One region of the Sphaerisporangium sp. B11E5 genome, then DNA from elsewhere that is predicted to be linked to it. Evidence: riboswitches for the same ligand, from Rfam matches in the RefSeq annotation. Region 1 holds a riboswitch; each other region holds the start of a gene.
What was found. Region 1 has a riboswitch for cyclic di-AMP ahead of ABGB17_RS01105 (CHAP domain-containing protein). Riboswitches for the same ligand answer to the same signal wherever they lie in the genome.

Region 1 (7,794 bases):
TTGTGGGTCTGCCGCTCGGTCTCCAGCGCCCGCAGCTTCACCACGACGTCCAGGTCGGGACGGCGGGCGGCCAGCGCGGCGAGGGCGACCAGGATGCCCTCGCGCTCCTCGCGACGCCGCGGCACCTTCGCCTGGGTCGCGAACACCACCCGGTCGCCGGTCCCGGTCGACGCCGGGCGAGTGACGACGTGGTCGAGGTAGGGCAGCCGGGCGAGGGCGACGGTGCCGGCCGCGCCGAGCTCCTTGCCGATGCGGCCGAACTCGGCGACCTCCTTGCCGCTGTGCACGACGAACACGTCGCACCCGCCGCGGTACAGCCATGCCTTCTCGGTGGCGGGGATCGAGATGCCGGGCAGGCCCGACACGAACACCGGCCGCGGGCTCATGCCGCCGAACACGCCGCTGACCAGCACGTCCACCACCGGCCCCGTGCAGGCCACCAGCACCACGTCGGGCCTGGTGCGCTCGGCGAGGCGGCGCAGGCCGCGCGCGGAGGTCACGGCCGGCGGCTCACCCGCGCCGAGGCGGGTGCCGCTGACCGCGGCCGCGATCTGCGCGGGGGACGGGGTGATCGGCGTGCGCACGACGGCGAGCGTCCGCGTCCATTCCGCCGGGAGTTGGTCGAGCAGGCCCGCCGCCCACTTCAGATAGCTGTCGGAGTCGGCGACGGCGAGAACCCGGGTCAAGGAGCAGCCCTTTCGTGCGCGAACATCTGGAGGTGCGACCGGAGCGAGTCGGTGGCCGATGGCGTCCACCAGTCGTCCGGGACGTCGACGGTCTCCACCCGCACGCCGCGCGCCGACAGCAGCACGCGCAGCGAGGTCACCGCGGTGGAGGGAAGACTGAGCACACGCTGGCCGGGACGCAGATCGCGCAGCGTCATCTCGACCGGCGCCCCGCCGTCGTACACGGTGACTCCCGGGTGGTCACGTACCGCGGCCAGGTCCCCGGGATCCTCCCGGCGGTGCGGGTAGTAGGCTACCGGACCTTCCAGTGCGAAGAGCCAGGAAAGATAACGATCCCGGTGGATCAGGCCGTTGCGCACCAGCGAGGTGCCGAGCACGACGGTGCTCTCGGGCGGCCGGGGGTGCGCGACGGCGGGCTGGGAGCGCAGCCACGCGAAGTCGTGGGTGACCAGGTCGATCCCGATCCCCCGTACGGACGCGGCGAGGCCGTCCGGGACGGGCAGGGCGGTGAAGATCGTCAGCCGGCCGGACCGGGCGGCGGCGCGCAGCCGCAGCGAGGCGGCGGCGCCGAGGGCGCGGCGCGTCCAGGTGGCGCTGGCCCGGGCGCGCAGCAGCGGCGTGCCGGGCCGGGCGGTGAGCAGCTCCAGCAGCCGGATGGTGGCGAGGCCGTCGTCGACCACCACCAGGCGGCGCGGCGCGGCGCCGAGCGAGGTGAGCTGCATGCGGCCGGAGAAGGCGTCCCCGAGCACCCACGACTCACGGCGGCCCGGACGGGGCATGTGGTCGTCGGCGGTGGACAGCCGCAGGCCTTCGGGCAGGGCGAGGGCGGCCAGCTCCCTGCGGGTCACCCGCAGGCCCGGCAGCTTCGCCCTGGCCACCACCTGGAATTCGGGCCCCACCAGTCCGGCGTGCCGCGCCTCGACCGCGCAGAGCAACTGGAGAGGCGACTCCACCCAGGCGACGGCCGACCCCTGCTCCCGCACGCGGCTTCGACCGATCCTCTCCACGCCGGGTAATGAGACGTTCACGACGCAGGCAATCTAGTGCCACGACGCTACGTGACGGGTAACGTGCGGTGAACGGCGGACAACAGGCGAAGGTCATGCGGTCCGGGGGTGAGCACGGACCCAAGATTTGCCGACTCCGGGCCGGAACGGCATGAGTGGTTTGTCCTGTTTGCGGCTCTTTGTCCGATGTATTACTGTGGGGGGACTCCACCTGGAGGAACGTCCCGCCGAGGGAGTTCCGCCTGGGTGGAGATCGCCGGAGCGAGGCCGGTCCGCCGCGGAGATCCCTCTCCCGCCGACACGTTCCGGACGCCGAGTCCGCTTTCTCGCGGAGCCGGGGACCCACTTCTTTCGGGGTGAATCGGCGCGTCGTTCCCACGGACGCGCTGTAGGGCGTCTTCCAGGCCCGAACCCGTCAGCTAACCCGGTAGGCGCCTTTGGAAGAAGGAGTCTCCCTTTGTCATCGTTCACGCAGCGACTCATGGATGCCCCACGACATCGCGCGATCGGACTGGCCCTCGGCGGGCTGGTCCTTGCCCAGGTGGTGACCGGTACCGCTCTCGCCCACGCGGACGCCGCTCCCGGCGACGCCGTCGCGAAGGTCGCCTCGGCAGAGGCGCACGGGGAGCCGCGCTCCGCGGCCCGGGTCACCGCCGCGCAGGTGCTCGACCTCGCCAGGAGCCAGGTCGGCATCTCCGAGAACAGCCTCGGTGGCGGCACCAAGTTCCAGGCCTGGTACATGAGCAGCCCGCGCGCGCTCCAGACCATCGCCAGGGACACCGGCAGGATCGCCGACTACGCCAACGCCCCGTGGTGCGACATGTTCGTCTCCTGGGTCGGCGAGCAGCTCGGCCTCCAGGACACGATGGGCCAGGACGCCTACACCGTGCAGCACGCCAAGTGGTTCGAGTCCAAGGGCCGCTTCGGCAGCGTGCCGAAGCCCGGCGCCGTGGTGTTCTTCGACTGGAACGGCGGCGGCATCGAGGGCATCGACCACGTCGGCTTCGTCGTCAAGGACAACGGCGACGGCACCATCGAGACCGTCGAGGGCAACACGGGCAACGGCAAGGTCGAGGTCCGCACCCGCCCGACCTACCAGGTGGCCGGCTACGGCTACCCCGCGTACGCGGCCTGACGGCGGTCCCCCCGCCGTAGCCGGGCGGGCGTCCCGGCTCACCCACTCCCATGGGACGCCCGCCCTCCCCGCCGCCGTACGGCCGAATCAGCCCGCAACCGGCCGTACGGCGGCATCTCCATGTCTTCTTCCGCGGAAGACTGTCCGGTAGCGATGGGAGCGCTCCCAATACCGGCAATGGCCTTTTTGCCGCTTATCATCGCATTCCGCGCTTCTGGGAACCCCAGGAGTAACAGTTAGGTTTCGGCATATTGACGCCAGCGTTGCCCATCGGGGACTCTTCGTGGGAGCGCTCCCAAATCTCGCCCGCGGGACCATGCCCCGCGGTTCACGACTTGAGGGATCCAGCACATCGCGGGGCCCGACTGTCGGGGCCGGCCCTCGATGCATCTCCCAATGATCGGGCAACCACCTTGAGAGGGGTCCGGAATGATGAACACAATGCGCCGCGGCAGGATGCTCGCGGTCGCATCGGTGATGACCGCCGCGCTCGTCACCAGCGCCGCATGCTCGTCCGGCGGCGGAGGCGGCGAAGGCGGCGGTGCCTCGTCCGCGGCACCGGAGAAGATCACCCTTACTCTGCAGACCTTCGGCGGCGGCACCAACTTCGGTTACAAGGCCGCCGTGGAGAAGTGGAACGCCGACCACCCGAACGTCCAGGTCAAGTACAACAACCTGACCGACAGCTTCGAGAACGTCTACTGGCCGCAGATGCTGCAGTGGCTGCAGTCCGGCACGGGTGCCGGTGACGTCGTCGGCATCGACGAGGGCGGCATGGGCCTCGCCAAGGCGCGCCCCCAGTTCTTCACCGACCTCGCCCAGTACGGGCTCCAGAGCCGCCAGGCCGACTTCCCCGCGTGGAAGTGGGAGAACGGCATCAACTCCGACGGCAAGCTGTTCGCCCTCGGCACCGACGTCGGCGGCATGAGCATCTGCTACCGCACCGACCTGTTCAAGAAGGCGGGCCTGCCCACCGACCGGGCCGAGGTGTCCGGGCTGTGGAAGACGTGGGACGACTTCATCAAGGTCGGCCAGCAGTTCCAGGGCAAGGTCAAGGACGCGAAGTTCGTCGACAGCGTCAACACCATCTACAACGTGGTGCTGTCGCAGGAGGCCGCCAAGAACGGCAACGTCACCTACTTCGACAAGAACCAGCAGCTGATCGCCGACAAGAACCCCGCGGTGAAGACCGCCTTCGACTTCACCCAGCAGATCAGCAAGGCGGGTCTCACCGCCAAGCTGCAGAACTTCACCGACCCGTGGAACACCGGGTTCGTCAAGTCGCAGTTCGCCACCCTCGGCTGCCCGGGCTGGATGCTCGGCGTGGTGTCCGGCACCGCCGGCGACGAGTTCAAGGGCAAGTGGGACGTCGCGACCGTGCCCGGCGGCGGCGGCAACTGGGGCGGCTCCTGGCTGGCCGTGCCCAAGCAGTCCAAGCACCCGAAGGAGGCCGCCGAGCTGGCCAGCTACCTGACCAGCCCCGAGGCCCAGCTGATGGCGTTCAAGGAGGGCGGCAACCTTCCGAGCACCATCCCGGCGCAGGACAACCCCGAGCTGCAGAGCGCCAAGAACGAGTACTTCAACAACGCGCCGATCGGCGAGATCTTCGGCCCGTCCATCAAGAGCCTCCAGCCGACCTTCCTCGGTGAGAAGCACGCCCAGGTGAAGGCGGCCGTCGAGCAGGTCGTCATCGGCATGGACCAGGGCGCGGTGCCCTACGACCAGGCCTGGCAGAAGTTCGTCGAGGCGGGACAGAAGGCGGCGGGCTGATCAACCCACCGACGTCACCGGCCCGCAGTGGCGACCCTCCAGTGGGCCGGTGACCTTCCGTCGAGCGAGCGGCGGCAGCGGGGACATGCGCTGCCGCCCTTCGCGCCGACCGCCGAAAGGACGACTTCGTTGACCTTTTCCGCACGGACGACCTCCGAAGACCTCCCTGTGCAGGGGCTGGTCGTGCGCGGCTCCGCGCCGCGTCCGGCGAGACGGCCTTCCGCAGCGGCCGAGCGTGCGCGCACCCGGCCCCGCGACGCCGCCACCGGACGCGGCGCCGTGGTGGACGGACAACTGACTGTCACCCACGAGCGAAGGAGAAAGGGGCCGCGCTGCCCTGGCCGTGAGCCAGGAGCCACCCCGGAAATCCGATGAGCGTCAATCTCTCCCCGCAGCGGGCGGATCCGGCGCCGGTACGGCCCCGGCCGGGCCGGCACCACCAAAAGCCGTCGCGCCGCTTCTGGTCGAACGTCGATATCAAGGCCACCCCGTACTTTCTGATCTCGCCGTACTTCATCCTCTTCGCGATCTTCGGGCTGTTCCCGCTCGTCTTCACGTTGTGGGTGTCGCTGCACGACTACGAGCTGGCCGGCGGTGACGCCGAGTTCACCGGCCTCGCCAACTACACCAGCCTGCTGACCGACTCGGCCTTCTGGAACGCGGTGATCAACACCGTCGGCATCTTCGTCCTCGCCACGGTGCCGCAGCTGATCCTCGCCCTGATGCTGGCCAACGCGCTGAACAAGCGGCTGCGCGGGCGCCTGTTCTTCCGCCTCGGTGTGCTGATCCCCCTGGTCACCTCGGTGGTCGCGGTGGCCATCGTGTTCACCCAGCTCTTCGGCCGCGACTTCGGCATGATCAACTGGATCCTCGGCTTCTTCGGCGTCGAGAACATCAACTGGCAGAACGCCAAGTGGTCCTCCTGGATCGCCATCGCCACCATGGTCGACTGGCGCTGGACCGGCTACAACGCGATCATCTACCTGGCCGGCATGCAGACCATCCCGCGGGACCTGTACGAGGCGGCGTCCATCGACGGGGCGTCCCCGCGCCGGCAGTTCTGGAGCATCACGCTCCCGATGATCCGTCCGACGATCATCTTCACGGTCTTCATCTCCACCATCGGCGGGCTCACCTTGTTCGCCGAACCGGTCATGTTCGGCAGCAACCGAATGGAAGGTGGTAGTACCGGCCAATTCCAGACAATCGCCATGTACATCGTCAAAGAGGGCTTCCGAGACTTCGACTACGGGTACGCGGCGGCGGCCGCGTGGCTGCTGTTCGTGCTGATCCTGATCGGCGTGGCGATCAACTACGCGTTCGTCCGCAGGATCGGAGGCACCAAGTGACCGCCATCGCGCAGGGCAGGACCGCCCCGAGCCGGGGCGACGGCAAGCGCGACCCCTTCCGCGCCACGCCGCTCACCAAGATCGCCCTGGGTATCACGGTCATCCTGTCGATCTTCCCGATCTACTGGATGATCATCATCGCGTCGCGCACCAACGCCGACGCGGTGACCGTGCCGCCCATCCTGCTGCCCGGCGGGAACCTGGGCGAGAACATCGCGCGCGTGCTCGCCACCGAGGACGCGCACTTCCTGCAGGGCCTGGTGAACTCGCTGATCGTCACCAGCACGGTGACCGTCTCCGTCGTGATCATCTCGACGTTCGCGGGCTTCGCCTTCGCCCGGCTGCACTTCCGCGGGCGCAACCTGCTGCTCGGCTCCATCCTGATCACCATGATGGTGCCGCTCCAGCAGATGGGCATCGTCCCGCTCTACCAGCTCATGGTGGACCTCGGCTGGGTCGGCACGCTGAAGGCCGTCATCCTGCCCTACCTGCTCAACGGGTTCGGCGTGTTCATGATGACGCAGTACACCGACCAGGCCGTGCCGGAGGAGCTGGTCGAGGCGGCCCGTGTCGACGGCGCGTCCACCATGCGCATCTGGTGGAACGTCATCCTGCCCGCCGTACGGCCCGGCATGGCCGTGCTGGCGCTGCAGACGTTCATGTTGAACTGGAACGAGTTCATGTGGCCGCTGATCGTGCTGACCCCGGACAACCCCACCGTCCAGGTGTCCATCAGTTTCCTCACCGCGGCGCACACCACGGACTACGTCCTGATCTTCACCGGAACGGCCCTCTCGGTCCTCCCCCTCATCGTCGTATTCATCGCGTTCGGCCGGCAGATCGTCGGCGGACTCATGGAAGGTGCGGTCAAAGCGTGACCACGCAGCAGACTCAACCCCAGATCGACGCCCCCGCCCTTGTCTTCCCGGCCGATTTCGTCTGGGGCGCCGCCACCTCGGCGTACCAGATCGAAGGATCGACCGGCACGGACGGGCGCGGCACCTCCATCTGGGACACGTTCGTACGGCAACCCGGCCGCGTGCTCAACGGCGACGACGCCAGCGTCGCCATCGACCACTACAACCGGTACCGGGAAGACGTCAAGGTCATGGCCGACCTCGGCCTGACCGCGTACCGGTTCTCGGTCTCCTGGCCGCGCATCATGCCGTACGGCGCCGGCGAGGTGAACCAGGCCGGGCTCGACTTCTACCGCCGCCTGGTCGACGAGCTGCTCGACCACGGCATTTCCCCCTGGCTCACCCTGTACCACTGGGACCTGCCGCAGGCACTCGAGGACCTCGGCGGGTGGCCGGTACGCGACACGTCGAAGCGCTTCGCCGACTTCGCGGCCTGCGTCCACCAAGCTCTCGGGGACCGGGTGCGCAACTGGAGCACCGTGAACGAGCCGTGGTGCTCGGCGTTCCTCGGCTACGCCTCCGGCGAGCACGCCCCCGGGCGCCGCGACCCGCAGTCGGCCATCCGCGCCGCGCACCACCTCAACCTGGCACACGGCCTCGCCGTGCAGGCTCTGCGCGCCCAGGGGGCTGGCGCGCAGATCGGCGGCTCGGTCAACCTGTACGCCATCACGCCGGCCGAGGACACCCCGGCCGACCTGGACGCCGCCCGGCGCATCGACGGCCTGCAGAACAGGTTCTTCCTGGACGCGCTCCTCAAGGGCTCCTACCCCGAGGACGTCCTGGAGGACCTGAGCAAGGTCGCCGAGATCGACTTCATCCAGGACGGCGACATGAAGACCATCTCCACGCCGTTCGACACGCTGATGGTCAACTACTACAGCCGGTTCACCGTCTCGGGCAAGCCGGGCGGGGCCGCGTCCGCCGCCGCCG
Region 2 (7,794 bases), on a different contig from region 1:
CCGAGGTCGGCGGGGTGGGACTGACCGAGGCGAAGGCGCGGGAGCGGGGCCTCGCGGTGCGCGTCGTCACCGGGGACCTGTCGGGCCGGGGGTGGATCCACGGCGCGGAGGGCTTCGTCAAGATGGTGGCCGAGGACGGCGACGACCCGGTGCTGGTGGGGGCGAGCGCCGCGGGGCCGTACGCGGGCGAGGTCCTCGGCATGCTGACGCTGGCCGTGCACGCCCGGGTGCCGGTGCGGGAGCTGCGGTCGATGATCTACGCATATCCGACATTCCATCGGGCAGTGGGGGACGCGCTGAAGAAGATGGGCTGACCCGGGCACGGACGCGGGGCCCGCCGCCGGGAGCGGCCGGGTCCGGTCAGGGCCGGCGCGGTGAAGAGATCTTCCTGACGGGTTAACGTCGGAGCGACGACGCGGGAGGGTCAGATGACGGTGGGCATCCGCGAGGCGTACCGGCGCGCCCTGGACGACTGCGGCACGCAGGTGCAGCGGGTCGGGCCCGACCGGTGGCGGGCACCCACGCCGTGCTCCGGGTGGGACGTGCGCACCCTGGTCAACCACCTCGTGCAGGAGAGCCTGTTGGTGCCCGAGCTGCTGTCGGGCCGCTCGGCCGGCGAGGTCGGCGGCCTGTTCGAGGGCGACCTGCTGGGCGACGACCCGGTGAAGGCGTTCGACGTCGCCGCCGCGGCCGCCGTGCGCGCCACCGAACCGCCGGACGTGCTCGGCCGGGTGGTGCGCTTATCGTTCGGCGACGTGTCCGGCGAGGAGTACCTCACCGAACTGTTCGCGGACGCGCTGATCCACACGTGGGACCTGTCCACGGCCATCGGCCCGCCGGTACGGCTGGACCCTGAGCTGGTGCGGCGGTGCGCCGAGTGGTTCGCGGGCGCCGAGGAAGCGTGCCGCCAGTCGGGCGTGATCGGGGAACAGCCGCCGTTGCCCGCGGACGCCGACCCCCAGACCCGCCTGCTCGCCGCCTGGGGCCGCCACGGCTGACCGCGCCTGACGACCAGGACCTTGATCAGGCCGGCCCGGAGGTACGCGGCGGCTCAGCTCGCCGGGCGCCTGCCGTGGTTGGCCTTCTTCTTCTTGCGGGCCCGGCTCTTGCGTGCGCGTCTGCCCATCGTGGATCCCCTTTCGCGTGGGTCTCGTCCCCCACAATGCCCCCGCCGCCCGTGCCCCACAACCCTGGATCTTGCAAAAGCCCGTCGTGCGCCGCCCATGCCGGCCGTTCCACCATGTTCCAACAGTCAACCCGTGGTTATGTGGGATGATTTGCTGGAATCTGTGGAAAAGGAGGGGCGATGCTGGCCCAGCAGCGGCAGCAGGCCATCCTGCGGCGCGTGCGAAGGCACGGGGCGGCCCGGGTGGCCGAACTGGTGCGCGACCTCGGGGTGTCGGACATGACCATCCGCCGCGACCTGGAGGTCCTGGCCGAGCGCGGGCTGGTCGAGAAGGTGCACGGCGGCGCGACGGCCGTCGGGTCCGGCTCCACCGAGGAGCCCGGCTTCGCCGCCAAGTCGGTGCGCCAGCAGGCCGAGAAGGAGGCCATCGCCCGTCGCGCCGCCGAACTGGCCGGGCCCGGCACGGCGGTCGCGCTGTCGGCGGGCACCACCACGTGGACCCTCGCGCACCACCTGGTGGACGTGCCTGAGCTGACCGTCATCACCAACTCCCCCCGCGTCGCCGAGGTGTTCCACCACGGCGGGCGGCCGGACCAGACCATCGTCCTCACCGGCGGCGTGCGCACTCCCTCCGACGCCCTGGTGGGACCGGTCGCGGTGGCCGCGGTGCGGTCGCTGAACGTCGACACGCTGATGCTCGGCGTCCACGGCATGAGCACGCGGGCCGGGTTCAGCACGCCCAACATGCTGGAGGCCGAGACCGACCGCGAGCTGATCGCCGCGGCGCAGCGGCTGGTGGTGCTGGCCGACCACACCAAGTGGGGCACGGTGGGCTTCAGCACCATCGCCGAGCTCGAGAAGGCCGACGTGCTGATCAGCGACACCGGCCTGCCGGAAGACGCGCGCGAGGCCCTCGCCGAGCGGACGGGCACGCTGATCCTGGCCGAGCCCGCGGCCACCGGGAACGAGAACGAGGACGAGGCGGCGGAACGGTGAAACGGACCATCACATACCTGGCGGACGGCCGCGAGCTGATCTACTACGACCGCCGGGACGACGCGGACCGCGGCGCGCACGACACCCGCGACCTGCCGCCCCGCCCGCCCGCGTCGCAACTGCGGTACGACCCGCTGCTGGACGAGTGGGTGGCGATCGCCGGGCACCGGCAGACCCGCACGTTCCTCCCCCCGGCCGACCAGTGCCCGCTGTGCCCGTCGAAGCCTGGACGGCCCACCGAGATCCCGGCCGCGGACTACGACGTGGCGGTGTTCGAGAACCGCTTCCCGTCGTTCAGTCTCGTGCCGGTGGAGTTCGAGCAGGTCGGCGGGCTCAGCGAGGTACGGCCCGGCGTCGGCCGGTGCGAGGTGGTGTGCTTCACCTCCGAGCACGGCTCGTCGTTCTCCGCCCTCTCCCCCGCCCAGGTTGACCTGGTGCTCCAGGCATGGGCGGACCGCACGGCCGAGCTCTCCGCGCTGCCCGGCGTGGAGCAGGTGTTCTGCTTCGAGAACCGCGGCGCGGAGATCGGTATCACGCTGGCCCACCCGCACGGGCAGATCTACGCCTACCCGTACGTCACGCCGCGCACCCGGCAGATGCTCGGCTCCGCGGCGCGGTACCGGGAGCGCACCGGGGGGAACCTGTTCGCCGACGTGCTGGCGGCCGAGCGGGCGGCGGGCACCCGGGTGGTCACGGCCGGGGAGCACTGGACGGCGTTCGTGCCCGCCGCGGCGCGCTGGCCGTTCGAGGTGCACGTCTACCCGAACCGGCGGGTGCCTGACCTGAACGCCCTGGAGCCGGAGGAGCGGGCGGAGTTCGGGCCGCTGTACACCGATGTGCTGCGCCGGCTGGACGGGCTGTTCGGCGTGCCGATGCCGTACGTCGCGGCCTGGCACCAGGCGCCGGTGCGGGAGGCGCGCGACCTGGCTTACCTGCACCTGGAGTTGTTCAGCGTCCGGCGGGCCAAGGAGAAGCTGAAGTACCTGGCGGGTTCGGAGTCGGCGATGGGGGCGTTCGTCAACGACGTGCTGCCGGAGGAGGCGGCTCGCATGCTGAGAGGTGACTAGTTTCGCCCAATTTGTCCGACGAGTCGCCATAAGAGGCGGCAGAGTACTACCATCCCAACGAACCCGCCGGTCACGGCGGTAACGCCTAATCCCTGGCGCCTCGCCAGGGAACCGGGGACCCATGCTTCTCTGGGGTGAATCCACCGCGTGTGGTAGGGCGACTCCGGCCCGAACCCGTCAGCTAACCCGGTCGGCGCACGAGAGGAGAGGGCTCTGCCGCGCACTTCCGGCGGTTCCGTGGTGTTGGCCGCGTGTGTTCTGCTCATGGCCGGGCTGGTCCCCGGCCAGGCGGTGGCGGGAGCGGCCGCCCCCAAACCCACAGAGAAGGAACTCAAGGCCCAGCTCACGTCGCTCACCAAGAAGGTCGACAAGCTGATCGCCGAATACAACGCCAAACGCGTCGCCGTCACCAGGGCCAAGGCCGCGGAGAAGGCGGCGCGTGATCGTCTCAAGGCCGCCGAGGCGGCCTTCACCCTCGCCGAGTCGCAGGTCGGCGACATCGCCCAGTTGCGTTACCAGGCCGGCGGCATGGGCATGGTCCGTGAGCTCCTGACCCCCGGGTACGGCGGCGCCGCGATGCTCGAACAGCTCCAGGCCGAGCAGGACGCGCGGCTCGGCGGGTTCGCCGCGGCGCGCGACGCCCGCAAACGGGCCGCCGGCGACGCCGCCGAGCTCACCGCCGAGCTGCGGGACGACATGAGCGAGCTCACCGGGCGGCGCAAGGACGCCGAGAAGCTGATCGACGAGATCAAGGACAAGCTGGACCGGCTGGTCCCCACCGCGCCGGGCAAGCGCGCCAACGGCGCCTGGGCGCCCGAGCTGCCCACCGGGAGCGACAACATCACCCCCCGCACCCGGCTGATGCGCACCGAGGTGCGCAGCCACTTCTCGCTGCGTTTCCCCGTCGGCTGCTACCGCGCCGAGAACAGCGGCGAGCACCCGCTCGGGCGGGCCTGCGACTTCATGCTGAGCTCGGGCGGCGCCATGCCCTCCGCCGCGGACGCCGCACTCGGCGAGGAGATCGCGGCATGGGCCGTCAAGAACGGCGGCAAGCTCGGCGTCAAGTACGTCATCTACCGCCAGCGCATCTACAACCTGGGCTTCCCCGGCTGGCGCGCCATGGCCGACCGCGGCGGCGTCACCGCCAACCACTTCGACCACGTGCACATCTCGATGTACTGACGCGTGTCCGGCGCCCGGCCCGGGTCACCGGGCCGGCGGCGCGGACGAGCCGGCTCAGCCGGACAGGCGGATGGGGTTGACGATGTCGGCGTAGATGAGCAGCGTGCTCATGACGAGCAGGACGGCGACCACGGCGTACGTCAGCGGCAGGGCCTTGGCGATGTCCACGTAGGACGGCGCGGGGCGGCGGCGCACCCGGGCGTAGGCGCGTTTGAGGCCCTCCCAGAGGGCGCCCGCGATCTGGCCGCCGTCCAGCGGGAGCAGCGGGATGAGGTTGAACACGCCGATGGCGAGGTTCACCAGGGCGAGCAACTGGATCAGCGAGATGATCTTGGCGTCCAGGGGCGCGGCGGACGCGGCGATCTCGCCGCCGATGCGGCCGGCGCCGACGATGCTCGCCGGGCTGTTGATGTCGCGCTTGGCGCCGCTGAACGCGGCGTCCCAGACGTTGCCGAGGCGCTCGGGGAACCGGGCCAGCGACGCGGCGGTGCGGGTGGTGAAGTCCCACATGGTGGCGGCGACGTAGCCGAGGTTCTGCCGCTCGACGACCACCACGGGGCCCACGCCGAGGAAGCCCTGGTTCTTGTCGATCTTCGTCGGGTCGTCCGTGGAGGGACGGTCCTGCGCGATGAGCGTGGGGGTGAGGGTCAGCGGCGCGCCGTTCCGCTCGACCTGGACGGTGATCGGGCCGGCGCCGTGCGCGCGGATCAGCTTGGTGGCCTGCTCCCAGGTGGTCACCGGGGTGCCGCCGACGGCGCGGATCTTGTCGTTGACGGCCAGGCCGGCCACCGCGGCGGGGGACTTCTGGTGCGCGGCGGTGCACTTCTGGCCTTTCTGCTGCTCCTGGACCGTCATCACGCACTGGGAGACGCTGGCCACGACCGGCTTGGCGACCTGGACGCCGAACCCGATGAACACCACGGCGAAGAGCAGGAAGGCGAGCACGAAGTTCATCGCGGGGCCGCCGACGAAGATGATCAGCCGCTGCCACCAGGGCTTGCTGTACAGCACGCGCTTCTCGTCGCCGGGCCTGACCTCCTCAAGGGATGCCTGGCGGGCGCTCTCGATCAGGCCCTGCCAGTAGCCGGTGGAGAGGTTGCGCAGCTTGCCCTGGTCCTGGGGGCGCGGCGGGAGCGGCCCGATCATGCGGATGTACCCGCCGAGTGGAATCCATTTCACCCCGTATTCGGTTTCCTTGCCCCGCTTCGACCACAGGGTGGGGCCGAATCCGACCATGTACTGGGTGACCTTCACACCGAAGAACTTGGCGGGGACCAGGTGGCCGATCTCGTGCAGGGCAATCGACGCCATCAACCCGAGGAAGAAGATGAGAAACCCGGCCACGACGAGCCAGCTCATAGATGCTGCCCCCCACCTGCGGAGAAGTGCGTTGGGTTTGGATTGCCCCCTCCGAGACTAACCGAACTCCGGCACGGCCCGGACCGGGCGGGTTAATCATCTTCACACCGACCGACCGTAGGAGTGACTTGCGCGAGGTGCACCGAATCGGGAGACTGCATTGACGGTAAGCAATCATCTCGACACCGTGGGATATGACTCGGTTAAGTAACATTTGCCGGATTCTGCGCCAATGCCCCCTAGGAGAACCTTGATACGCATCCTGGTTGCCGAACATCTCCCCCTCGTCCGGCGGGGACTGGTGGCCTCGCTGGACGCGGAGAAGGATCTCACGGTGATCGCCGATGTGGCCTGCGGTGAGTACGTCGTGCCTGCGGCTCTGGAGCTCGATCCGGACGTCGCCGTGATGGACGTGGACCTCCCCGACCTCGACGGCTTGACCGCGGCCTGCCGGCTGCATGAGAAGGCGCCGCGATGCAGGGTGCTGTTGCTGTCCGCGCAGCCCAACCCCGGGCAGGTGCGCCGGGCCTTCGCCGCGCACGCCCTCGGCTTCCTCAGCATCGACGTGGCGCCCGAACAGCTCGCGGACGGCATCCGCAGGGTCGCCTCGGGGCGCAAGGCCGTCGACTCCGACCTGGCCATCGCCGCGCTGACCTCCGCGGACAACCCGCTGACCCCCAGGGAGATGGACGTGCTGCGGCTGGCGGCGCAGGGCTCGGCCTCCAAGGAGATCGCCGCGAAACTGTACCTTTCCGTGGGAACGGTCCGAAATCACCTTTCCCGGGTCATGTACAAGACCGGGGCCCGCAACCGCCTGGACGCCGTGCGCATCGCGAGCGAGGCCGGCTGGCTGTAGGGCGGCGGGAGGGCCTCAGGGGCGCCAGATGAGGATGAGGGCGCAGTCGTCGTTGTGCCCGGCGGACATGGAGTCCACGAGCGGCCGCGCGCCGCTCTGGAAGCCGGACGGCACCAGCCGCTCGGCCTCGCCGAGCAGCCGGTCGAGACCGGAGTCGATGTCGCGCCCGGGCTGCTCGATGAGCCCGTCGGTGTAGAGCATGAGGGCGTCGCCCTTGTGCAGCACGCCGTTGTCGGGCTCGCAGTGCAGGTCGGGCACCACGCCGAGCACCACGCCCTTGGCGGCCGAGACCTGCCAGGTGCCGGTGCCGGCGTCGAACTTCACCACCGGCGGGTGGCCCGCCGAGGTGATCTCGTACGCCCCGGTGGACAGGTCGAGCCGCAGGTGGACGGCGGTGACGAACCCCTCGCCCTCGGGCTGGCGGTGCAGGTAGGCGTTGCAGGCGGGCAGGAACGCGTCGACCGAGCCGAGCAGGCCGCCGAAGGTGCCCGACAGCATGAGCGCCCGGGTGCCGGCGTCCACGCCCTTGCCCGACACGTCCACCAGCGCGATCTCCAGGATGGAGCCGTTGCGGGTGGACACCAGGAAGTCGCCGCCGAACGACGACCCGCCGGCCTGCTTGAGCACGACGCGCGAGCCCCAGTCCTTGGGGAGCGCGGGCAGGTCGCCCTGCCGCTTGAGCCGGTCGCGCAGCTCCAGCAGCATGGCGTCCCCGCGCAGGCCCTGCACGCCGAGCTTGCCCCGGGTGCGGGCCATCAGCACGGCGAGCACCATGGTGAAGCCCAGCGTGACCAGCATGCCGGGCGTGAGGTGGCGCGGGCCGAGCAGCACGGCGATGGTGCCGAGCGCGAAGAAGACCGAGCAGAGCAGCACGGCGAGGCTGCGCAGCCGCAGTTGCAGGCCGCCGACCAGCGTGACGAGGATGAACAGGCTGGGCGAGAACCACTCACTGGAGACGCGGGCGGACAGGAAGCCGAGCGTCAGCGTGAGCAGGCTCAGGGTGATCAACAGGTTCCGGTCGCGCGCCAGCGGCCCCCTGCGGAGGAATCGCACGATCCGCACCAGAAAAGGGATGCGCACCAAGATCGCGCGGAGCCGCGGGGGGATCAGCGGCGCCGGACGGGAACTCATGATGCAGCGACTCTATCTGCCCGGATGCCCTTTGGGCAGCCCACTTGACCAAGACCTTGATCATTAAACGGGTATAT
Region 3 (7,794 bases), on a different contig from region 1:
CTGCCGTCCGCGTTCTTCTCATAGACCTCGGTGCCGTCGGCGGCCCGGTCGGTGCCCCAGGAATCACCCCCGGACGCGGTGTTGGCGTTGCCCTGCCAGCGCCCTCCCTCACCGGAGATGTAGCTGTCACCCATCGCGACGGCCGCGCCCGGCAGCTCGTCGTCCAGGGGGCAGACGTCCAGGGCGACCGCGCGGGCCGCGTTCGCCGCCACCGGCGTCGTGCCACCTGTACAGGTGTCCGGATCGCCGTCGTCGGCCCTGAAGAACACCGGGTAGTGATCGGATCCGTGCCGTCCCTCCGAACGCACGGCCCGGTACTCCTCATCGGCTCCCCTGGCCACCATGTAGTCGAACTCGCCACCTTTGTTGTGGGTTCTCGCACCTGACGAGATGATGCGTTCGCCTGGATCGAGCTCCACGACGCTCTTCAACGCCGCCTGTTCGTCCGGGAACCTGAGCTTGTCCCTGGCGGTCAGGCCGTTCAGCTTCGCCTTGTATGCAGCCGAATCCTCGTCGGGGAACCGGTTCCAGTCCCCCATCGCGGCCCAATCACTGTCGAAACCGGCCGTCCCATGGAGGCGGGAAATGTCCTCGACCAGCGTGTCGGCGTTGTTGTTCGCACGCTTCGGGGCAGTGGAGGCGTGGATGGAGTAGTACCAGGTGTTGCCGACTCTCACTCCCAGGGCTTTCCGGAACCTGTTGTCGAGCGCGTCCGAGCGCACGTCGAGGACGTGTACGTCTCTGGAGACGTCGACGCCGGGCACTGTGGTGACGATCGCGAGCCGGCGGTTGTGCGAAAGGGTGTGGATCACGAACGCGGTTCCCCCGTTGCCGGGAAGCGTGTACGTCGCGACCCTCCAGTTCTGCGGGGTCGAGCGAGTACCGTCCGGATTGAGATGAGGCACGTCGTGGTTCACGGGAAGTAGGTCCATGAATCTGTTGTCGGTGCCGCCGTTGACCACTTCCTGGAGGGCGGCGACGGTGACGTCATGGTCTCTCATCAAACCGGGGACTTTTGCTACGTTGTCGCCGTTCGCGTGCAGATTCCACGTCATCGCATTCTGCGTCACAGCCGCGACGGCGGGCTGTGCGGGCGACACGGCACCGAGGAGCCCGGCGGCCATCACCAGGGCCGATAATCCGGCGGTCCGCCGTGTCCACCTCCTCATCGCCCGGCGTGCGGCGGGGTACAGCCGTTCAGGGAGCACTGATCGAGGCATGGCGCCTTCCCGGTGACGGTTCTGGTGCGGACAGGACTCCCGGGTCGGCGCGGCGGTCCCGGGACGCACGCGCTCATGCTCGCCGTCGCCGCCCCGCGGCCGCATCGGCGAACGTCGCCTATGCATCCCGCCCAGGGGTCAGGGAAGGTGCAGGTTCCTGAGCTGCCGGCGGGAGGTGATGCCGAGCTTGCGGAAGATGCTGCGCAGGTGCGCGTCGATGGTCCGCGGGCTCAGGAACAGTTGCGCCCCGACCTCTTTGGAGGTGGCCCCGGTGGCCACCAGCCGCGCGACGTGCAGTTCGTGGAGGGTGAGCGCGTCGGCCGGCTGGGCGGTCCGGCTGCGCGGCCGCTCGCCCGTGGCGCGCAGCTCGCGTGCGGCGCGTGCCGCGTACGCTTCGGCGCCCATGCCGGACAGCAGTTCGTGTGCGGTGCGAAGCTGTTCGCGCGCGTCCTGGCGGCGGCGTTCGCGGCGCAGCCACTCGCCGTAGACCAGGTGGGTGCGGGCGAGGTGGGTCGCCATCCGGCACTCGCCGAGCCGCTCGATCGCCTCGCGATACAGTGCTTCGGCGGCCGGCCCGGTGCTCATCAGCGCCCGTGAGCGCGCCTCCAGCCCGAGGGCCCACTGGGTGCCGGCGGCACGGGCTCGCGAACCGAGCGGCTGGAGCGCGGCGGCCGCGCGGTCCGGCTGGCCCGCGCGGACGGCCGCCTCGACCAGCTCGGGCAACGCCAGGCTGCTGTGCACCAGCTCGTCGGAGTCGCACGGCCCCGCCGCGGCGGCGAGCGCGGCGTCGTAGTCGCCGAGGCCGTTGTGCAGCACCGCCAGTGCGTACTGGGCCACGGTGACCCCTCTGCCCTCGCCCCGGCCGGTCGCGTCCTTGACCATGGCCGCGTACAGCTCGGCGGTCTCGGCCCGCCGGCCGCGCCAGGCGGCCAGCAGGAGCCTGATGTGGGGCAGCGGCGCGGCCCCGATCGCCCGCGTGATCGCGGCCTCCTCGGCGGCCAGCTCGGCGGCGTGGGCGAGCTCGCCGATGTGCATGAGCACGCCGGCGAGGACGTAGAGCGCGGGGGGAAGCACGGCCAGCGCTCCGGCCTCGCGGGCCAGCCGGACGTTGCGGTCGGCCAGCACGTAGGCATGCTCGTCGTCCCACAGCCCCACCGCGACGCGGCAGGCCAGCCACAGCCAGCGGCGGTCGTCGTCCGCGGCGCGGGGTCCCTGGTCGCCAAGCGCCTCCAGGGCCTGCCGCAGGCTGGGCACGCTTGCCTCGTAGCCTCGCGTGTATCTGGTCACCAGCCCGTCGAGCAACAGGTCGACCGGCCCCGGCGGCCCGGGTGGCGCGGGTGCGGCATGGACGGCTTCGGCCGCCTCCAGCACCCCGCGACCGCGGCCGAGAGGTCCGGCGATGATCGACGCCTCCAGGGCTTGCAGGTAGGTCTCGCGGGACAGCGCCGCGTCCAGCGGGGCGAGCGTCTTGGCCGCGTGCAGCAGGGCCCCCGGCACGTCGTTGCCCCGGGTGGAGTGAAACGCGATCTGGGCGCGCAGCAGCTCCACCCGCGCGTGTCGCAACGCGTCCAGCGGCCCTGCCGCCGCGACCGTCAGCAACTCCAGCGCGGCGTCGGACGCACCGGCCTTGTGCTTGGCCTGCGCGGCCGCCAGCGCCCGCCGTGCCCGGTCCGCGGGTTCGGGGGTCAGCACCACCGCCCGTTCCAGGAACGCCGCCGCCGCGGCCAGGCCGCCGCGTGCCCGTGCCCGGCCCGCCGAACGTTCCAGCTCCACCGCGACCGTCTCGTCGGTCCCCAGCACGGCCTGGGCCCGGTGCCAGGCGAGCCGATCGGGATCGGCCCGCGGATCGGTCACCGCGGCCAGCGCACGGTGCGCCCGGCGGCGGTCGGCCGGCGCCGCCGCCCGGTACACCGCCGAGCGCACCAGCGGATGATGGAACCGCACCCGCGCACCGATCTCCACCAACCCCGCCGCCTCCGCCGGCCCGGCCGCCTCCGGACTGATCCGCAACTGCTCCGCGGCGCGCCACAGCAACGCCGCCTCCCCCAGCGGCTCGGCCGCCGCGACGAGCAGCAGCATCTGCGTCTCGGCCGGCAGCCCGGCCGACCGGCGCAGGAATCCGTCCTCGATCCTGCCGGGCACCCCGAGCGCGTCCGGCAGCCCGAAGCCGCCCGCCAGCTCCGCCAGATGCCCCGGCTCCGCGCCGCGGGGCAACTCCAGCAGCGCCAGGGGGTTCCCGCGCGCTTCGGCGATGACCCGGTCGCGCACCCCCTCGTCCAGCGGCGCCGGGACCGCCACGGCCAGCAACGCCCGCGCGTCCCCCTCCTCCAGCCCGTCCACCCGCAACTCCGGCAACCCGGTGAACACGTCCCCCCGGCCCGGGTCGCGCAGCCCGAACACCAGCGCCACCCGCTCCACCTCCACCCGCCGGGCCAAGAACGCCAGGACCTGCGCGGACGCCTCATCCAGCCACTGCGCGTCATCCACCAGGCACAGCAGCGGCCGTTCCTCGGCGACCTCCGCCAGCAGGCTCAAGGCGGCCAGCCCGACCAGGAACCGATCCGGCGGGTCCCCGGCACGCAGCCCGAACGCCACCCCCAGCGCGGCCTGCTGCGGATCGGGCAGCGCACCCAGCCAGTCCAGCATCGGCGCGCACAACTGATGCAAGCCCGCGAACGCGAACTCCATCTCCGACTCCACACCGGCCGCGCGCTCCACCCGGAACTCCGGCGCGGCGCCGCGGGCGTACTCCAGCAGCGTGGTCTTGCCGATGCCGGCCTCGCCACGCACCACCAGCACACCGCTGCGCCCCGCCCGCGCGTCGGCGATCAACCCTTCGATCGCCTCACGCTCGGCACGACGACCCAGAAGCATCGCCTGGTTCTCCCGTGGGGGGCCCGACTGCGATTCCCGCGCTACCCGGCGATTGTCGCCTATCGGATTCGTGTCAGCCAATGGCGGTGAGGATGTCGGCCACCACGTCGGGCATCGAGAGGAACGGCGAGTGGGACGCGTCGAGCGCGACGACGGAGGTCGGGTTGCCCGGGAAGGCCGCGTCGGCCTCGGCGATGAACCTCGCCTGCAGGGCCGGCCTGATCGCCATGTCCCTGGCACAGGTGAGGTACGTGCGCCGCACCGACCCCCAGCCGTCGTGGGTCAGGTCGGTGGTGCCGAGCATGACGCCGAGCGGACCGTCAGGCGTCAGCAGGCCGGTGGCGGCGTCGGCGAGGACCGAGTCGACGTCACCGTAGAACGCCTCGTGAAGCCGCCGCCGGTAAGCCGCGTCATCTGTGGCGAAGTCCAGCCGCAGCGCGCCGATCCGCGCCGGGTCGCCCTGCAACAACGGCGCGACGTGGTCATCGGCGGCCTCGGGCATCCGCGTGTACGCCACAGCCGGGACACCGGACGACGGCATGTACGCGGAAAGATACACCGCGTGCGCGACCAGTTCGGGCGTCCGCTGCGCCACTCGGGTCAGCACGGGCCCGGCCGCGCTGTGGGCGACCACCGTGACCGGCCCACCACCACCGATCCACTTGATCTGAGCAGTAAGTAACCCGGCCGCGTCGTCAAGACTCACGTCCCCCACCGGCGAAAGCTCCGTACCGACTGCCCCGGGATCGTACGACTGCGCACTGAACCACCGAGGACGCCGCGCGTACAGCCCGTGCCCCACCATGTCCACCGCAACGGCCAGGCGCCCGGCCGCCACCACACGGAGGATGACTTCGCTCCAGCACCAAGAGCCGTGCCAGAAGCCGTGAACGAGTACCAGCGTGCTGCTCATGAACACTCCCTGGTGTGAAGCCGTCCGGCTCGATGGAGAACTGCCTACTTCCTTGTTCACTGTCGCAAGCGGGCGGTGACTGTGACGCTAGTAGATCGCTTCGAACTCCGCCGCACCCGAGACGGGCCGCGAATGGCCCGGCTCTCGCATCAACCGCCCCTCCGCGCACCGGACCACCTGAAAACCCCTGGCAACGACACGGAGTCCATGAAAGCGGACGTCGCGCTCGGCCTCGTGGTGCTGAGTCACTGCGGTGTCCCGCTGCGGGCGGGCGGATACGCCGGTGTCGACGTCTTCTTCGTGATCCCCGGGTTCCTGATCAGTTCAGCCGTCCAGGGAGCCGACGAAGTCCGGCCCGATCTCGACCGGCGGGTTCTACGCCCGGCGCCGCCGCAGGCGGCATCGCGGTGTCACGAGCCAGTTCCCCGACACATGAGGGCACAACGAGCCCACACAGGTACCGAAACACCACTGGGCATCCTCCACGTGGTGGAGAATGCCCAGTTCAATGGCGTACTGCTGGGTGCGCCGCCAGGGACTCGAACCCCGGACCCGCTGATTAAGAGTCAGCTGCTCTAACCAACTGAGCTAGCGGCGCATCGGCTACGGCGACTTTAGCAGTAGTGGCGGGGGTGCGCACATCGGCGGGGTGGGGGTCAGTTGGCGGGGGCGGGGGCGGGGTTGTTGTCGATCTGGCTCCAGGCGCCTTCGCTGAAGGGGACGGGGTGGTTCTTCTTGCCTGGGCCGTTGCCCCACTTGGTGATCACGTAGCTGACCTCGATGTGGCCGGCGTCGAAGCCTTGGACCATCAGGGTCGAGGAGTTGAAGGTGCCGCCGGTGAGTTCGGCGAAGGTCTTGGCGTCGATGTCGAGCATGACGCCGTTCTCGGAGGGGATGCCGGGGCCGCGGTCGCCGATGAAGAAGGGGGCTTCCTTGTCCTTGTAGACGATGTAGCCCTCGGTGCCGAGGGGCCAGCTCGGGCTGGCGAACAGGCCCTTCTGCATGGGCTTGCCGATGGCGGGGAGGCCGGTGTCGCCGGCGCGGCCGGAGGCGTCGTCCCAGAAGTAGGAGGCTTTGGTGGAGCCCTGGAGGAGCATGGGGGGGACGATCCGGGTGGAGGCACCGGGAGGGGGGAGCTTCTGGGCGTGGGCGGCTACGGCGTTCGCGCAGAAGATGGAGGTGAGGGCCAGGGTCGCGCCGGCGGCGCCGCAGGCCATGCGTTTCTTCGAACAGCTACGGAGAAAGGTCATGGGGTGGCAGGATCTTTCATCAGAAGACACGGAGCCGCGGAGCCGGTGTGCGTGGGGTCACCGGTGCGGGTATGGGACAGCGCTCTCAAGACCGTGGCGTTCGTGGGCCTGGCTGGAGATCGCGGCACTAAGGCGCGTTGTCACGTAAAGGGCCGGTCAGCGGTGGCGGAGATGCGCCACCACGTCACACTGCGGGCGAGACGGGCTCGCCTGGGGTGGACGGCTGCTTGTAAGCCGATTTTCCGCCGCTTCTGACGGCGAGATCCGGGGTCAGGTCACCCGGGCATTGAGCTTGGGGGGAGTGGGGTGCTCCACTCGGGTCTCCTCTCCGATGACGTCTACCGGGTTAGCTGACGGGTTCGGGCTAGAGAGTCGCCCTACCGCGGGTCTGCGTTCGCTTTCCCACGGATTCACCCCAATGTTGATTGGGTCCCCGGCTCCCTCCAGGCCCCACAGGGCCCTTCTGGGATTCGACGCCGGGTGGCGGCCTTCCGGCTGAAGACCAGGTCACCACCCGATGTAGGTAAAACCTTACCCTCCAAGTCAGGGCAAAGCAAACGATGTGTGTACAAAGCATTATAAGATCTACCAAAGCACCCCAAACCCCTATATTTACGGCATTTGCCAGCCGGTCCGGGGGTGCGCCACACCCACCCAGCGCTCTCCGCGGCCCTCACCCGCCCATGATCACGACGTCGCCACCGGGCACCGAAGCACCGCCGAAGATGATCGCGAACGGCGGTCCTCACACGGGATCACCGGGATGCGGGAAGGAGGAGAGAGGGCAACAGGTCCGGGCAAAGGTCGGGGCCGGGCAGTCCCCCGCCTGCCCGGCCCCGGTTTCACGGTCCTGCGCCGGTGTCTTCCCCCAAAAACACCGGGCGGTCCCGCAGTACGGACACGGTCCCCCACCGCGTCCTTGTGGCAGAAAGCTCCAGTGCGCCCTGGTTCCCCGGGCGCCGGTGCATCCCCCTTGACCTGCCTTAACACTACATACCGGGGCCTGAGGCGCTCGTCATCGGACGGTATAGATTCCGTCTAACTCGCGGGGGATGACCGGGCTTGGCGCCTCAGGGCAACATCGGCGCGGCGACGAGCACCGAGTCGTGCAGGCGGGCGGCGTCCCGGCTCGGCGGGGTGCCGAAGAGGCGGCGGTACTCGCGGGTGAACTGTGACGGGCTGTCGTAGCCCACGGCGTGGCCGACGGCGGCGATGTCCGTGGGGCCTGCGGCCAGCAGCAGCCGGGCCTCCTGGAGGCGGATCTGCTTCTGGAACTGGATGGGGCTCATCGCGGTGACGGCCTGGAAGTTGCGGTAGAAGGCGGACGCGCTCATGCCGGCCAGCCGCGCCACGTCCTCGACCCGGAACGCCCGCGCGTAGTTGTCGCGGATCCACCGCACCGCCCGGGCGATGTGGGCGTGGTTGCTGTCGGCCAGGCCGAGCTGGCGGACGGTCGGGCCCTGCTCCGCCGTGATCAGCCGCCAGAGGATCTCCCGCTTGATCAGCGGCGCGAGCACCTCGATGTCGCGCGGCTGGT

Region 2: linked by a shared signal. The riboswitch ahead of ABGB17_RS23275 (hypothetical protein) and the one ahead of ABGB17_RS01105 (CHAP domain-containing protein) in region 1 are both predicted to bind cyclic di-AMP.
Region 3: linked by a shared signal. The riboswitch ahead of ABGB17_RS06430 (hypothetical protein) and the one ahead of ABGB17_RS01105 (CHAP domain-containing protein) in region 1 are both predicted to bind cyclic di-AMP.

Annotation. Positions count from the first base shown of each region.
Region 1 covers NZ_JBDPMD010000001.1:283,893-291,686, reverse strand. The annotation lists gene ABGB17_RS01115 (DUF6716 putative glycosyltransferase) at 1-686, opposite strand, end outside; gene ABGB17_RS01110 (hypothetical protein) at 683-1,693, opposite strand; cyclic di-AMP (ydaO/yuaA leader) riboswitch at 1,994-2,142, shown strand; gene ABGB17_RS01105 (CHAP domain-containing protein) at 2,175-2,828, shown strand; gene ABGB17_RS01100 (extracellular solute-binding protein) at 3,258-4,598, shown strand; gene ABGB17_RS01095 (sugar ABC transporter permease) at 4,970-5,947, shown strand; gene ABGB17_RS01090 (carbohydrate ABC transporter permease) at 5,944-6,825, shown strand; gene ABGB17_RS01085 (GH1 family beta-glucosidase) at 6,822-7,794, shown strand, end outside.
Region 2 covers NZ_JBDPMD010000027.1:73,590-81,383, reverse strand. The annotation lists gene ABGB17_RS23295 (NAD(P)/FAD-dependent oxidoreductase) at 1-314, shown strand, start outside; gene ABGB17_RS23290 (TIGR03086 family metal-binding protein) at 429-998, shown strand; gene ABGB17_RS23285 (DeoR/GlpR family DNA-binding transcription regulator) at 1,307-2,122, shown strand; gene galT (galactose-1-phosphate uridylyltransferase) at 2,119-3,189, shown strand; cyclic di-AMP (ydaO/yuaA leader) riboswitch at 3,262-3,400, shown strand; gene ABGB17_RS23275 (hypothetical protein) at 3,454-4,371, shown strand; gene ABGB17_RS23270 (M50 family metallopeptidase) at 4,426-5,730, opposite strand; gene ABGB17_RS23265 (response regulator transcription factor) at 5,981-6,586, shown strand; gene ABGB17_RS23260 (PP2C family protein-serine/threonine phosphatase) at 6,602-7,717, opposite strand.
Region 3 covers NZ_JBDPMD010000004.1:191,332-199,125, reverse strand. The annotation lists gene ABGB17_RS06450 (glycosyl hydrolase family 18 protein) at 1-1,001, opposite strand, end outside; gene ABGB17_RS06445 (AAA family ATPase) at 1,359-4,094, opposite strand; gene ABGB17_RS06440 (alpha/beta fold hydrolase) at 4,168-5,007, opposite strand; tRNA gene ABGB17_RS06435 (tRNA-Lys) at 5,532-5,605, opposite strand; gene ABGB17_RS06430 (hypothetical protein) at 5,664-6,257, opposite strand; cyclic di-AMP (ydaO/yuaA leader) riboswitch at 6,577-6,743, opposite strand; gene ABGB17_RS06425 (AraC family transcriptional regulator) at 7,328-7,794, opposite strand, start outside.